2 regions of the Providencia rustigianii genome follow, and region 2 is predicted to be linked to the other one. Evidence: predicted binding sites of a transcription regulator. Region 2 holds the regulator's gene; the other holds the start of a gene.

Region 1 (7,910 bases), 460 kb from region 2:
GTCGTTCAGATTGGTCATGAATATGTTTATCGTAAAGATCACTTAACTCCACAAATGCTTCATATGGCTCTTCGAACCAATAACGCATGATATTGGCGTTATTATCGATTTGATGGATAAATGCTAAATCTTCACGCTCAAGTGGGCGCAATCTGAACAGATGAGCTTGCCCGGTCGTCATAAAACACCTCAGTTTATTGTTAATTTTAGAACTCGTTAAGGATAAAACATCAATCACTAAGTCAATTGACCATCCTTATATTTAGAATACCACTTATTTACAATAAAATAATGACAGAAAGCAGGGTGTTATTCTTATTGGTGAATATTAGTTCACTTAATTACAGCGTAATCGCTTTCGTATATCGAACAATGAGTTCTTTCTGATAAACGTATGTAAATAAAAAGGGCGGAGATTTTTTCTCCACCCTTAATCGTATTTTCTAGGCTGCTATTCGGCAATGAACCCTGTTATTGGTATCGCTTTACCATCTAAAAAGGCTTTACCATCCCCCATGACTAGTCGATTAGCAATAAACCACTCGACCACTTGAGGATAAATAATGTGCTCTTGTAGTTTGACTCGTTCGACCAAATCATCCTCGGTATCTGTTGAATAAACCGGTATGCGACCTTGCATAATAATCGGACCGCCATCGAGTTCTTCCGTGACAAAATGCACGGATGTACCGTGTTCTTTATCGCCATTTTCTAAGGCCCTACGATGAGTATGTAGCCCCGGATATTTTGGTAATAAAGAAGGGTGGATATTGAGCATTTTCCCAGTGAAATGTTTAACAAATTCGGGGGTGAGAATGCGCATAAATCCAGCCAAAATGACTAAATCAGGTTGGTACCGTTCAATGGTGTCTAACAATGCGGCATCATATGTTTGGCGATCGGCAAATTGTTTGGAGTCCACACAAATGGCGGGAATACCCGCCTTTTGTGCTCGCTGTAAACCGTAAGCATCATTTTTGTTGCTAATCACAGCAACGATTTGCCCGCTGATTTCACCACATTGGCAAGCATCAATCATTGATTGTAAATTACTGCCGCTGCCCGAAATCAATACCACGATGTTTTTCATTAGCGAATAACAACCTGCTCTTCACCGGCTGGCAATGCGCCAATAGTACCAATTTGCCACGCATTTTCCCCTAAAGAGGTCAGTAAATTTAGGGCAGATTCAACTTCTGATTGTGGCAGGGCGATGATGATACCGACGCCGCAGTTAAATGTACGATACATTTCGTGAGTGGTGACATCGCCTGCCTGTTGTAACCATTCAAATACAGCAGGCCACTGCCAACTATTACCATCAATAATTGCTTGGGTATTATCCGGTAATACGCGAGGAATATTTTCCCAGAAACCGCCACCTGTAATATGCGCAATGGCATGGATATCATTTTTGGCAATGAGTTCCAGTACATTTTTCACATAAATTCGGGTTGGCTCAAGGAGATGATCAGCGAGAGATTTTCCTGCTAATTGGGTAGTTTCTGGGTTGGTTTTGCTCACTTCCAAAATTTTTCGGACTAATGAATAGCCGTTAGAATGTGGGCCACTTGATCCTAAGGCAATTAACGCATCGCCGGCGCTGACTTTTGAACCATCGATGATTTCAGAACGCTCAACAACGCCAACACAGAAGCCTGCAACATCATAATCTTCACCGTGGTACATTCCTGGCATTTCAGCGGTTTCACCGCCAACTAATGCGCAACCTGATTGTTTACAACCTTCGGCTATGCCTGTAATGACGCTAGCTGCGGTATCCACATCTAATTTACCCGTAGCATAATAATCGAGGAAAAATAGTGGCTCTGCACCTTGTACGATTAAGTCGTTCACACACATAGCGACGAGGTCGATACCGATGGAGTCATGGCGTTTCAGATCCATAGCAAGACGTAATTTAGTGCCTACGCCATCAGTGCCTGAAACTAAAACAGGTTCACGATATTTCTGCGGAAGGGAACATAATGCGCCAAATCCCCCCAGTCCTCCCATAACTTCTGGACGGCGAGTTTCTTTCACCACACCTTTGATACGTTCAACCAATGCGTTACCCGCATCAATATCGACACCGGCATCTTTATAGCTGAGAGAGGTTTTATCAGTCACTACGGCCCCCAAGGCAATTGCATTTTGGAAAAAATAACATCATTTGCAGATATTCTATCAGGCTCCGCAAACGTTTGCGATAGCTTTCTGAGTGAAATATTTGTCAGAATAAAGGGATATCCAGTGATAGATCGCCCACTAATTTATGGAGAACCTATAACAAAAAATATTTGGTGTATACTATTCGAACAAAGAAAGTTTGTTTGATTATACTTTGACCTAAATCAATAGGTTCCTAGTGGCATATAATAAAAAAAGAGGTATAATCCGGCGATTTTTTTGTCCGGTGACGTTTAAAAAGGTAGGAGAAACCCATGAAGATCGTTGAGGTAAAACACCCTCTCGTTAAACATAAACTCGGCCTGATGCGAGATCACGATATAAGCACTAAGCGTTTTCGTGAACTGGCCTCAGAGGTTGGTAGCCTACTAACTTATGAAGCAACCGCAGACCTAGAAACTGAAAAAGTTACTATTGATGGTTGGTGTGGTCCGGTAGAAATTGAACAAATTAAAGGTAAGAAAATTACGGTAGTCCCAATTTTACGTGCTGGTATTGGCATGATGAACGGCGTTCTGGAAAGTGTTCCAAGTGCACGTATCAGCGTAGTGGGTGTTTACCGTGATGAAGAAACATTGCAACCTGTCCCATATTTCCAAAAATTAGTTTCAAACATCGATGAGCGTATGGCTCTGGTTGTTGACCCAATGTTAGCAACAGGTGGCTCGATGATTGCAACTATCGACCTATTGAAAAAATCCGGCTGTAATTCAATTAAAATATTAGTTCTTGTTGCTGCTCCGGAAGGTATTGCTGCATTAGAAGCTGCTCACCCTGATGTTGAACTGTATACCGCTTCGATTGATCAATATTTAAATAAAGATGGTTACATCGTTCCGGGTCTCGGAGACGCGGGCGATAAGATATTTGGTACTAAATAAATAATTAAGCCGACTTGATAGTCGGCTTTTTTTTGATAAAAAAATAATACTCACTACCATGATAAGAGGATAAAGAGAGATGACACGCCGCACGATAAGTGTTGAAGAAAGACCACCTTTATTACAAACCATCCCATTAAGCTTTCAACATTTGTTCGCCATGTTTGGGGCGACGGTAATTGTACCTATTTTATTCGGGGTTAACCCTGCAACTATCTTACTGTTTAACGGGATTGGTACACTGTTATACCTGTTTATTTGTAAAGGAAAAATCCCAGCGTATTTGGGCTCTAGTTTTGCCTTTATTTCACCAGTTTTAATTTTATTACCTTTAGGTTATGAGCTCGCTCTTGGTGGGTTTATTATCTGTGGGGCGCTGTTTTGTCTTGTGGCACTCATTGTCAAAGTGGCCGGTCGCGGTTGGATCAACGTCATGTTCCCTCCTGCGGCAATGGGGGCAATTGTTGCAGTTATTGGTTTGGAATTGGCTCAAACGGCAGCGGGAATGGCAGGATTATTGCCAAAAGAAGGCGCACCCGTTGACTCATCGACATTAATCATCTCACTTACCACGTTGTCTGTGACGATTTTATGTGCAGTGGTATTCCGTGGTTTCCTGTCGATTATCCCAATTTTAATTGGTTTCCTTTCTGGTTATGCACTGTCGTATTTTATGGGGATTGTCGATTTCACTCCGGTGATTGAAGCACCTTGGTTTGCGATTCCAACGTTCTATACGCCACGTTTTGAATGGTTTGCTATCCTGACTATTTTACCTGCGGCATTAGTGGTTATTGCTGAACATGTCGGGCATTTAGTGGTCACTGCGAATATTGTAGAACGTGATTTGATGAAAAACCCAGGTTTACACCGTTCGATGTTTGCTAATGGGATTTCTACCGTATTATCAGGTTTTTTTGGTTCAACACCAAATACCACTTACGGTGAAAACATCGGGGTCATGGCGATCACTAAGGTCTATAGCACTTGGGTTATTGGCGGTGCGGCGGTAATTGCTATCTTACTGTCCTGTATCGGTAAACTTGCGGCGGCTATTCAGTTAGTTCCGGTTCCAGTCATGGGTGGCGTATCCTTGTTACTGTATGGGGTTATTGGTGCATCGGGTATTCGCGTATTGATCGACTCTAAAGTGGATTATAACAAACCGCAAAACCTGATTTTAACATCGGTGATTCTAATCATCGGTGTTAGTGGTGCAGTGATCCATATTGGTCAAGCTGAACTGAAAGGTATGGCACTGGCGACTATCGTGGGTATCTTGATGGCATTATTATTCCGCTTTATTACCTTCGTACGCCCAGAAAAACAGTTCATTACTTCAGAAGTGGATGTTGTGGAAGAAAAGAAAAATAAATAAGCGGTAATACAAAATAAATTGCCGGAGTGGCTAAAGCTCCGGCAATTAACGTTCTGAGTGTTCATCTATCCTTGGTATTTATGATAAACTTATCGGCGTTAATTGAATTGTACAATCAGAGGCGCTTCTGAACACACCATCTCAGCTATCACTACCACTCTATCTTCCGGATGATGAAACCTTTGCAAGTTTCTATGCGGGGGAGAATGAAGGGTTGCTGTCAGCGCTTAAAACAGCGATTAACCAACCTCATGGCAGTTATATTTATTACTGGTCTCGAGAAGGAGGCGGTAAAAGCCATTTACTACATGCGGCTTGTGCTGAACTTTCAGAGCAAGGTATTGCTGTCGGTTATGTTCCTCTCGATAAACGGGCCTATTTCGTACCTGAAGTTTTAGAGGGTATGGAACACTTATCCCTTGTCTGCATTGACAATATCCAGTGCATTGCAGGTGATGAAGAGTGGGAAATGGCCATTTTCAATTTATATAACCGCATATTAGAGATTGGGCGAACCTGTTTACTGATTACAGGGGATAGACCTCCTCGTCAAATTGATTTAAAACTTCCTGATTTAGCCTCTCGTTTAGATTGGGGGCAAATTTATAAACTTCATCCGCTGAGTGATGAAGATAAAATCCATGCATTACAGTTGCGTGCAAGTATTCGTGGGTTTGAATTACCTGAAGATGTCTGTCGTTTTGTTTTAAAACGGCTAGATAGAAAAATGGGGACGCTATTTGATATTTTGAATAAGCTTGATCATGCTTCTATTGTTGCGCAGCGCAAGATGACCATTCCCTTCGTAAAAGATATCCTCAAGTTATAAAAGTTTGGCAGCCAATCGACTGCCAAATATTTCACTTATAAAATCTCTAGTACTTGCTCCGGTGGGCGACCTAATTTCGCTTTTTTGCCTTTAACAACAATAGGGCGCTCAATTAATTTTGGATTATCATGCATGGCTTTAATGAGTTGCGCTTGAGTTAAGGCTGTATCTGCTAATTTCAACTCTTTATATAACTCTTCTTTGGTGCGCATTAGTTGGCGTGCATCACTGAATCCTAGCATTTTCAATAGTTTTTCAATTTCTGCAACTGAGGGCGGTGTTGTTAAATATTCAACCACCGTCGGCGTAATACCTTTGTCTTGCAATAAACCCAAGGTTTCACGGCTCTTTGAGCAGCGTGGGTTATGATAAATTTTAATTGAATCCGTCATGATTATTGGTCCTTACGGTTTTGCATTACTATCACGTTCTTTCAGCCTTGTCAGCTCATCAATACGCGCATCAAATCGTAGCTGCTCGTAGCTACCTAAACGGCTTCTACGGCTAGCTTCACTCAAATAATTAATGGCAGTGTCATAGTTACCGCGTAGTGCCATACCTTCCGCATAGGCGGCAAGTTCCGCATTGCGATCCCCTTGTTTAGCCGATGCTTCTGCCAACAAATCCCATCCTATCGGGTCATATGGGTAATCAAACGTATATTTATTTAATAGCTTGCTGGCATCTTGATATTGACCGCTATTCACGTACGCATTGGCTAAGTTAACAATAAATACCGTATTTTTCGGTGATTTTTTCAGGGCGTTTTGTAGGCGGGTTACTGCTTTTCCAACCTGCTTTTGTTCAATGTCTATATCCGTCATTGAGTCAATAAACCATGGATTATCTGGTTGTTTGGCCAATAATTCTGACAGGATAGCGCCTGCTTCGGCATATTTTTTATCTTGTGATAATTGTAAAGCTTGACCATATTTTGCGGCCAGTTGTTCTTGGGCATTGCCTTTACTGTAATTATCCAAGATTTGGTCTAGTGCAATTTTTTGGTCGGCGCTATACATGGACAAGATACGTACTCGAGCCAACATAAAATCGAGAGAAGATGGCGCGCTAACTTTTGGATATTGGTTAGAACGGTTGCGTGCATCCGCTAAACGGCTATCAGGTAAGGGGTGGGTGAGCAGGATTTCAGGTGGTTTTGACATATAGCGCGTTTGGTCTGACATTATTTGCATAAAATCAGCCATCGCATGTGGGTCAAAACCCGAGCGGCGTAAGGTCTGTAAACCGATACGGTCGGCTTCTTGCTCATTCGCTTGAGTGAAGCTGATCATCCCTTGTTGCATGCCTGCCATGGTCCCTGTTAATGCGGCAAAACCAGCTTGTGGGTTTGCCATTACGAGTAGCAATGAGCCAATGGTTCCTGCAATAGCCAGTGGCGTAGTGGCTTTTTGGTCTTCCATCATTCGCGCCAAATGGCGCTGAGTCACGTGAGATATTTCATGCGCCATGACAGATGCTAGCTGGCTTTCATTTTGGCTATAGCGGAATAGGGCGGAGTGTAATACGACGTTACCACCAAAATAGGCATAGGCGTTAATATTTGGGTTATTGACTAAATAGAACTTAAATGGAGTTTTAACTGAATCCGCATTGGTCACTAAACGTTGCCCAAGCTTGTTAATATATTGGGTAAGCAGCGGATCATAAATTAAAGGCGTACTGCCTCGAATTTGGCGAGTAATTGCATCGCCCATTATGATTTCTTGGTTGATGCTCAGTGTACCGCCAGCCGTGGTACCAATATCTGGTAAGGTATCTTCGACGGAACTATATGCAGGTAATATAGCGCCATGGATCAGCGCAGACATGAATACAGCCAGTAATGGATATTTCAATTTTTTAGTCATGGTGCATATCTTCACTTATCACCTACAGAAAACGCGAATTAATTAGGAGATATGATAGCAAAAGCTATCGTAAAATCTGTTATTCGGTATAATTTTCTTCAATTTAGGAACTGTCCTTGTTTGACCTTCCCAGGAGCCAATAAATGTTAGAGATGTTTTTACAATGGTACCGTCGGCGTTTTGCTGACCCGCAAGCAGTTGCATTGTTTAGTCTGCTAGTCATTGGCTTTTTGGTCATATTTTTCTTCAGCAGTATACTGGCTCCATTATTAGTCGCAATTGTCTTTGCGTATTTACTTGAATGGCCAACTCATTTGCTTCAACGTATCGGTCTTTCCCGTGTTTTATCGGTTAGCATCATTTTGACCTTATTTGCGGGAATTAGTGCCATGGTGATCCTAATTATTGCACCTACAGCATGGCAACAAGGGATGAATTTGGTTGCAGATTTACCTAACATGGTCACTCGCTTTAGTGAATTTGCACAAAAACTGCCGGAGCAATATCCCGCTCTCGTTGATGCTGGGATCATCGATATGATGGCAGATAATATTCGTAGCAGGTTGTCAAATGTTGCGGACTCAGTGGTTAAAGCGTCAGTTGCTTCATTGATTGGTATTTTCACTCTCGCGATTTATTTGGTTCTGGTTCCATTGATGATATTTTTCTTATTGAAAGATAAAGAAAGAATTTCGAAAAGCTTTCTAAAACTATTACCTCGAAATCGTTTATTAGTCAGCAAGGTATGGCTAGAAATGAATCAA
Region 2 (7,910 bases):
AGCGTGTAATGATTGCAAACAGCGGTAACTCTGTCACTGTATCCCCTCGCTAATCTAGCGATTATATATGTTCACCGACTTCATTGTCGGTGAACATTATTTTTATAATCTACACAACTGAACTCGAATTAATTAATTTTGAAATTATTTCAATAAAATCAATTAAACATCTAGATTAATATTAAAAATATAGTTTTATGTGTACCTGCACAGCAATAAATTTTATGATATCTGATTTTAATAATATATTTTCCCAGTGTGACTATGTGAATAATAAAATAAAAATTATCTTCATTTTACAAATCGCATGGATGAAAATGAACTGAACCAATAGATATGTATACATATGAAAACAGTACCATGATAAAGAAATAATTTTATTTTAAATAATTATCGTAACTCACAATAAAACATATCATTAAGATTAAGTTCCATTTACCTTCAAGAATCACTCTGTAGTCTCAGAATGTTTTTCTCCAACCTTAACAGAAGAAGGGATAATTGACTGAGCTCATCATGACTAATATTACTCAAAATTTCAGTACGCGTATTATTAATCACTTGATCGACCGTTTTGATAAAAGGCTCTGATTCCTCTGTCAGTTTAATTCTTTTCGCTCTCCTATCATTGGCACAAATATGACGTGAAATTAAGCGTTTTTCTTCGAGTTGGTCTAGGGTTCTAACCAAAGATGGCTGCTCGATACCAATAGCTTTTGCCAACTGAATTTGCGATTGCTCCGGTGGTAGCTGACTAATATTATGCAACGTTACCCAGTGAGTTTGCGTTAATTTAAGCGGCTTTAAACGATGATCAATTAATGCCCGCCACATACGAACTACACGAGATAATTCAGTTCCGATTTGAGATTCCAATTTACCCTCCTTTATATAATTATAATGACTAAAAAATATACCAAACACATATTATTTTTTAAATTATATATTAATTTCCTTTTATATTGACAACATTTTATTGACCATTTACCTATCAAATACCTATATATAGTGATAATCAATGGCTTATTTGGTGACATCAAACCTGATTATTAATCATGTTTTTATAAAAAACAATTCAATTTATTAATAAGATAACCTATCAATTATCTTATTAATAAGAATAGCCTTACTCTGCTTTCAAATCTATCTATTTTAACCCTTATAGTAATTACGACTAACAATAAAAAAAGCAATGGCAAATAAATTGTTTAAAAACAAAAGAATATAGTTACTCTTAAAGTTATATTTTTTACAAGGGGTTCAGAATAATACCATCACTAATTTTTATAAATAAAATTTAATTGAAAGATAACTTATGAAATAAATTTAATCTAATATAATTAAATGTGAATCTTTTCAACAATCGATTGATTGAATTATTAATATTAAAGCATATAGATAAAAATAATTACATACCGTAATAAATTAGAAAAGTGACTGTTGCAGATCAATTATTTCTTCTTGTATCACTTTTTTGCTATTTGCTCTTAGTAACCGTTGACGGCATAAGCGAATCACATGACGTTTTTGAGCATTAGTCAATTGTAACCACCCAAATCTTTCATCCCGAGTCCTATAGCAACCTCGGCAGTAACCCTGCTCATTGGTTTGACATATCCCGCGGCAAGGGCTAGGAATCTCAAAAAATTCAAGTTGTTCTGCCATAGTTAATCCCTCCCCACAATCAAAGTCATAAATATATGATATACTCCCCAAAAATGAATATAACCATTAATTGAATAAAAAATAAACTGTAATCGCTGTATTTAGTAATATACCCACGTTATATTAATAGATAAATCGATTCGGCATTATGATGTGAAAATTTATAGGGAGAATTTTATGCGCTTACTTCATACCATGTTACGTGTGACTGATATGCAACGTTCCATTGATTTTTATACCGACGTTTTGGGTATGCGTCTATTACGTACGAGTGAAAATCCTGAATATAAATACTCTCTTGCTTTTGTGGGTTATAGCGATGAAAGCGAAGGTGCAGTGATTGAACTAACTTATAACTGGGGTGTTACTGAATACGAAATGGGTAATGCTTATGGACATATTGCACTCGGTGTAGACGATGTTGCAAAGACCTGTAATGATATTCGCCAAGCTGGTGGAAAAATCACTCGAGAAGCAGGTCCAGTAAAAGGTGGCTCTACTGTGATTGCCTTTGTGGAAGACCCTGATGGGTATAAAATTGAATTAATTGAAAATAAAAGTGCAAGTAAAGGGTTAGGTCACTAATCAACTCAATTGTTTAAAATTTAGGTGGCTTTCATGTCCACCTAAATTTTCTATTGTATTTAGCGACAAAAATATATTCCCTTTGGCATAATAAAAGCCAACCAGAAACCGTAAACTGAAAGTCAAATGTCTGAAAAAAATAATCCTAACTCACTGGTAAATCGCTTCCGAGGTTACTACCCTGTCGTTATTGATGTTGAAACTGGTGGCTTTAATCCTAAAACGGACGGTCTATTAGAAATAGCGGCAATTACTTTGAAAATGGATAATGAAGGTTGGTTATCTATTGATGAGACTTTACATTTTCATGTGGAGCCTTTTGAGGGCGCTAACCTAGAGCCTGCCGCGCTTGCATTCACGGGCATTGACCCAACAAATCCATTACGCGGTGCAGTCAGTGAATATGATGCTTTGCATGCCATATTTAAAACGATCCGCAAAGGGATGAAAAATACTGACTGTAATCGCGCCATAATGGTGGCCCATAACGCTAATTTTGACCATAGCTTTGTGATGAATGCAGCAGAGCGTTCTGGTTTAAAACGTAATCCTTTCCACCCTTTTGCCACTTTCGATACAGCCGCATTAAGTGGCTTAGTTTTTGGGCAAACTATTTTGGCTAAAGCCTGTGTTACCGCAGGAATTCCTTTTGATGGAAAACAAGCTCATGGCGCATTATATGATACCAATCGGACTGCGCTCCTGTTCTGCGAACTCGTGAATAAATGGAAGAAGCTCGGTGGTTGGCCCCTCCCCGCAGAATCCGAATAGTGTAAGTAACTACATAAAAAAACCGTATTAGACTTTAAAATACTAATACGGTTTTTATTACTTGATGTAATTTTAACAAATTACAACAGCAGTAAATTATTCAGAGGCCGCGTCATCCGCAGAACGATATTTATCCGCAGTTTCCTTAATTAGCGTTTGTAACTCGCCACGCTGGAACATCTCAACAATAATATCGCATCCACCAACTAATTCACCATCGACCCATAGTTGTGGGAATGTTGGCCAATTGGCGTATTTTGGTAACTCTGCACGGATATCTGGATTCTGTAAAATATCAACGTAAGCAAAACGCTCACCACAAGAAGATAGAGCTTGCACTGCTTGAGCAGAAAAGCCACAGCTTGGCAGCTTTGGCGAGCCTTTCATATATAATAAAATTGGATTTTCTTTAACTTGGCGCTCAATTTTTTCAATTGTTGTCATTTCTAATTCCTAAAGCATGGGTGCTGATTTTGTAGTCAATTAGCAGTATTACCCGCCTCTTTATATACCGAAATCATTAACTGGAATGACTTCTCGGCACTGTTAAAACATCGTAAACAGCTCAGTGATAGTTTCATACAATATGCCAGTTTTGTAAGGTGATTACTATAGCACTCCTACTTGCTTCACTCAAAAGGTGAAAAGCTGCGTACATTGGTTCTCTTTTGCAAATGTCTATTTTACTGCGCTGTTTTTACAGTGTAATTATGGTTGTTGTTTGTTAATATATTAGCAAATTAATAACACTGAATGCTTTTCCATACTCAATAAAAGCTAAAAGTGGAGAGGTTGCCGAGATAAAACTTGAATATACCCAACAAAAACTTAGTCATTAATAGCATCATGGGATAGGCTTTTTATTCTTAAAAGTTGTATCCTATGATAATAATTAAATGATATATCAAACAGCATAATACGACGTTAACGTTTTAGCTGTAATAATAGAAGTAAGAACAATTTCAGCTCATTTTACGAGCAAACACCCTAAATATTGAATAAAAGCAATCAAGGAGTACGCAATGTCTTTTGAATTACCAGCTCTACCGTATGCTAAAGATGCTTTAGAACCTCATATCTCTGCAGAGACCTTAGAATATCACTACGGTAAACACCATAATACTTATGTTGTTAACCTGAACAACCTAATCAAAGGGACTAAATTTGAAGGTTTGTCTTTAGAAGAAATCATTAAAACTTCTGAGGCTGGTGTATTCAATAACGCCGCTCAAGTTTGGAACCACACTTTTTATTGGCACTGCTTAGCCCCTAATGCAGGTGGCGAACCTACTGGCAAAGTTGCAGAAGCAATCAATAAAGCATTCGGTTCTTTTGCTCAGTTCAAAGAGCAATTCACAGATGCTGCTATTAAAAATTTTGGCGCAGGTTGGACTTGGTTAGTTAAAAAATCTGATGGTAGTCTAGCTATCGTTAATACATCTAACGCAGCAACACCAATTTCTGGTGATGATAAACCTATTTTGACTGTTGATATCTGGGAACATGCTTACTATATCGACTACCGTAACGCACGTCCAAAATACTTAGAAAACTTCTGGGCGCTGGTTAACTGGAAATTTGTTGAAGAAAATCTGGCTTAATTGTAGTTCAGATCTAAAATGATTAAGGGCGAGTATCATACTCGCCCTTAATTGTTTTTCACCTTCAATGGTGGTGAAAAAAGAAATCAAAAAATATGTACGGCAAAAAGAATAATTACAACTAAAGAGCCCATTGCCGCCATTAATCCATATTTAAAATCTGTATCCATGAGTTCCTCTCATTTAAAGTAAAGAAGTTGAAGTAATATTAACCATGCCAATACAACGGTTAATTTAGTATACATCCACAAAAATGCAAAACCAGTGCTTATGTCACATGTTATAACATCAATTATTTCTTTCGTTTTTGCGCTAGATCAGACAAAATCGATAACAAATCGCTAAATTATTGCTTGTAAAGGGTCAATGCATCAATATGCAGGTAATTATTTAACTAGAATTCTTTTAGAGACCAAGTCTGGTCAGGAGTTTTTTCTTCCCATGGCAACGATTAAAGATGTGGCGAAGCGTGCTGGCGTCTCCACCACAACCGTCTCCCATGTTATCAACAAGACGCGTTTTGTCGCTGATGATACAAAGACAGCCGTTTGGGCTGCCATCAAAGAGCTTAATTATTCACCAAGTGCGGTTGCCCGTAGTTTAAAAGTCAACCATACAAAGTCTATTGGCTTACTGGCAACATCAAGTGAAGCGCCCTATTTTGCTGAAGTTATTGAGTCGGTAGAAAATAGTTGCTATGAAAAAGGCTATACCCTAATTTTATGTAACTCCCATAGTAATTTAGGTAAACAAAAAGCCTATCTGCAAATGTTAGCGCAAAAGCGTGTTGATGGCTTATTGGTGATGTGTTCCGAATACCCTGACACTCTTATCAGTATGCTGGAAGACTATCGCAATATCCCCATGGTCGTAATGGATTGGGGTACATCTCGAGGCGACTTTACAGATAGTATTATTGATAACTCTTTCCATGGTGGTTATCTTGCTGGGCGTTACTTAATTGATCGAGGTCATCGTGACATTGGAGTGATCCCTGGCTCCCTTGAAAGAAACACCGGTATAGGGCGGCTTACTGGCTTTAAAAAGGCCATGGAAGAAGCCAAGGTTACCCTAAGAGATGAATGGATCGTTCAAGGGGATTTCGAACCAGAATCCGGCTATAAAGCCATGATGCAAATTTTAAGTAATAAGCATCGCCCTACTGCCGTCTTCTGTGGTGGGGATATTATGGCGATGGGAGCCATCTGCGCTGCTGATGAAATGGGCTTGCGCGTCCCTCAGGATATTTCCATTATTGGTTATGATAATGTGCGTAATGCTCGTTATTTTACCCCTGCATTGACTACCATCCATCAGCCTAAAGAGCGTTTAGGGCAGATGGCATTTACGATGTTGCTCGACCGTATTGTTAATAAACGCGAAGATGCACAGACGATTGAAGTTCATCCTCGCTTAGTTGAGCGTCGCTCTGTCGCGGATGGTCCATTTATTGATTATCGTCGATAAGGATGTCTTATTCAGGACGATAACCATTCAGCGTTGAGGGTTTCACTATCGCCAAGATAATCCAGTAACCAACTCAACGCTGGAGAAGGATTATTCTCTACCCAAGTTAAACAACAAGGGCTCGATGGAAATGGTTGTGATAGCTTTAACTCCACCAACTTCCCTTGTTCACATAATGGTGCTGCACGGTGTTCCGGTACCATTCCAACGCAAAGACCATTCATCAAACAAGTTAATCCACTCTCCCAGTATGGCACCACTAAGCGCCGCTGGTTATCCAGTGCCCATGTATCTCTTTTAGGTAAACTACGTGATGTATCCTCTAAACATAAGCTAGGATATTGACGCATTTGGTCATCAGAAAGCTTGTTTTCAATTTGAGCTAAGGGATGATCAGGACTAGCAACACAGCGCCAAGACATAAATCCCATATCACGAAAACTGTAACGCTCACCAATTGGAGACGCGCGTGTAGCACCGATAGCCACATCCACACGCCCATCAGCTAAGGCATCCCATACCCCATTAAAAACCTCAGGGTGAATAAATAATTCGATGTCAGGAAAATGTCGATAAAAATCCAAGATCAATTGCTCTGTTCGCTGTGGTTTAACAATACAATCCACAGCAATACTGAATTGCCCACGCCAGCCATTTGCCACTTGCTGACACATATGGCGGGTATCAGTCATTTTTTTGATAACTGATCGTCCTTCCTTGATAAAGATAACACCCGCTTCAGTGAGCACAACATCACGATGGCGTCGTTCAAATAGAGGTACAGCAAGCCACTCCTCAATTTGCTTTACAGTATAACTGATTGCAGAAGGCACACGATGCAGCTCTTCGGCGGCACCGCTAAAACTTCCCGTTCGAGCAACAGCATCAATTACTTCAAGTGCATGCGCTGACCACATACGCGTTCCTTTCAAAATATTTGATAACAGAGTCCAAATATTACCGTTTCACAATGTAAAAAAACAGCCTATACAATAAGATAATCGTTAACATTATTTCAAATATTAATTAAGTAAAATACTATGACCAATACTGCGACAAAAAACTCTTCCGGTTTTCTGATTTACCTTGCAGGGTTAAGCATGCTAGGTTTTTTGGCCATCGATATGTATCTGCCTGCCTTTGGTGCTATGCAAACATCCCTGAATACAACTGAAGGTGCTATCAGCGCTTCACTCAGTATTTTTTTAGCTGGTTTTGCTTTTGCTCAACTAGTGTGGGGGCCCCTTTCAGATAAATTAGGTCGTAAGCCAATTCTGATCGCTGGATTATCACTATTTATTATTAGTTGCCTCGGAATGTTGTGGGTTACAGATGCAACTCAATTGTTAATACTGCGCTTTTTACAGGCTGTCGGTGTATGTTCGGCTGCAGTACTCTGGCAAGCATTAGTTATTGATCGCTATGATGAAGCAGATACTCAAAAAGTCTTTGCTTCAATTATGCCTCTTGTTGCTCTGTCTCCGGCTTTAGCGCCACTATTGGGTGCTTGGGTATTAGAGCATAAGGATTGGGAGTTTATTTTTGTTGTTCTTATGATGGTTGGCGTTCTGTTGCTTCTTCCGACTTTATTTTTAAAGAAAATCACGCCAAAAACAGTTTTAGAAGAAAAATCTTCATCAGATAAAATTTCTTTTTCAAAATTAATGAGTTCCCGTATCTTTAGTGGAAACGTGCTGATTTATGCTTCTTGTAGCGCAGGTTTTTTTGCATGGTTAACTGGCTCACCATTTATCTTACGTGATATGGGCTTTAACCCTGCTGATATCGGCTTAAGCTACATCCCGCAAACTCTGGCATTTA

What was found. Region 2 encodes PurR, which represses purine synthesis genes. Its sites were predicted from a motif close to CANGCAAACGTTTGCNTG; they were not measured.
Region 1: purM (phosphoribosylformylglycinamidine cyclo-ligase) is a predicted target of PurR. The motif match lies at 2,194-2,211, and genes of this name have one in related genera.

The regions. Positions count from the first base shown of each region.
Region 1 is NZ_LR134396.1:2,157,335-2,165,244, reverse strand. It holds gene speG (spermidine N1-acetyltransferase) at 1-181, opposite strand, end outside; gene purN (phosphoribosylglycinamide formyltransferase) at 452-1,090, opposite strand; gene purM (phosphoribosylformylglycinamidine cyclo-ligase) at 1,090-2,130, opposite strand; gene upp (uracil phosphoribosyltransferase) at 2,445-3,071, shown strand; gene uraA (uracil permease) at 3,151-4,449, shown strand; gene hda (DnaA inactivator Hda) at 4,556-5,278, shown strand; gene arsC (arsenate reductase (glutaredoxin)) at 5,314-5,670, opposite strand; gene bepA (beta-barrel assembly-enhancing protease) at 5,683-7,146, opposite strand; gene EL244_RS10020 (AI-2E family transporter) at 7,290-7,910, shown strand, end outside.
Region 2 is NZ_LR134396.1:1,696,259-1,704,168, reverse strand. It holds gene EL244_RS07875 (outer membrane lipoprotein) at 1-53, shown strand, start outside; gene slyA (transcriptional regulator SlyA) at 442-876, opposite strand; gene EL244_RS07865 (DUF1289 domain-containing protein) at 1,426-1,665, opposite strand; gene gloA (lactoylglutathione lyase) at 1,843-2,250, shown strand; gene rnt (ribonuclease T) at 2,377-3,021, shown strand; gene EL244_RS07850 (Grx4 family monothiol glutaredoxin) at 3,118-3,465, opposite strand; gene sodB (superoxide dismutase [Fe]) at 4,044-4,622, shown strand; gene purR (HTH-type transcriptional repressor PurR) at 5,064-6,089, shown strand; gene punR (DNA-binding transcriptional activator PunR) at 6,101-7,006, opposite strand; gene punC (purine nucleoside transporter PunC) at 7,130-7,910, shown strand, end outside.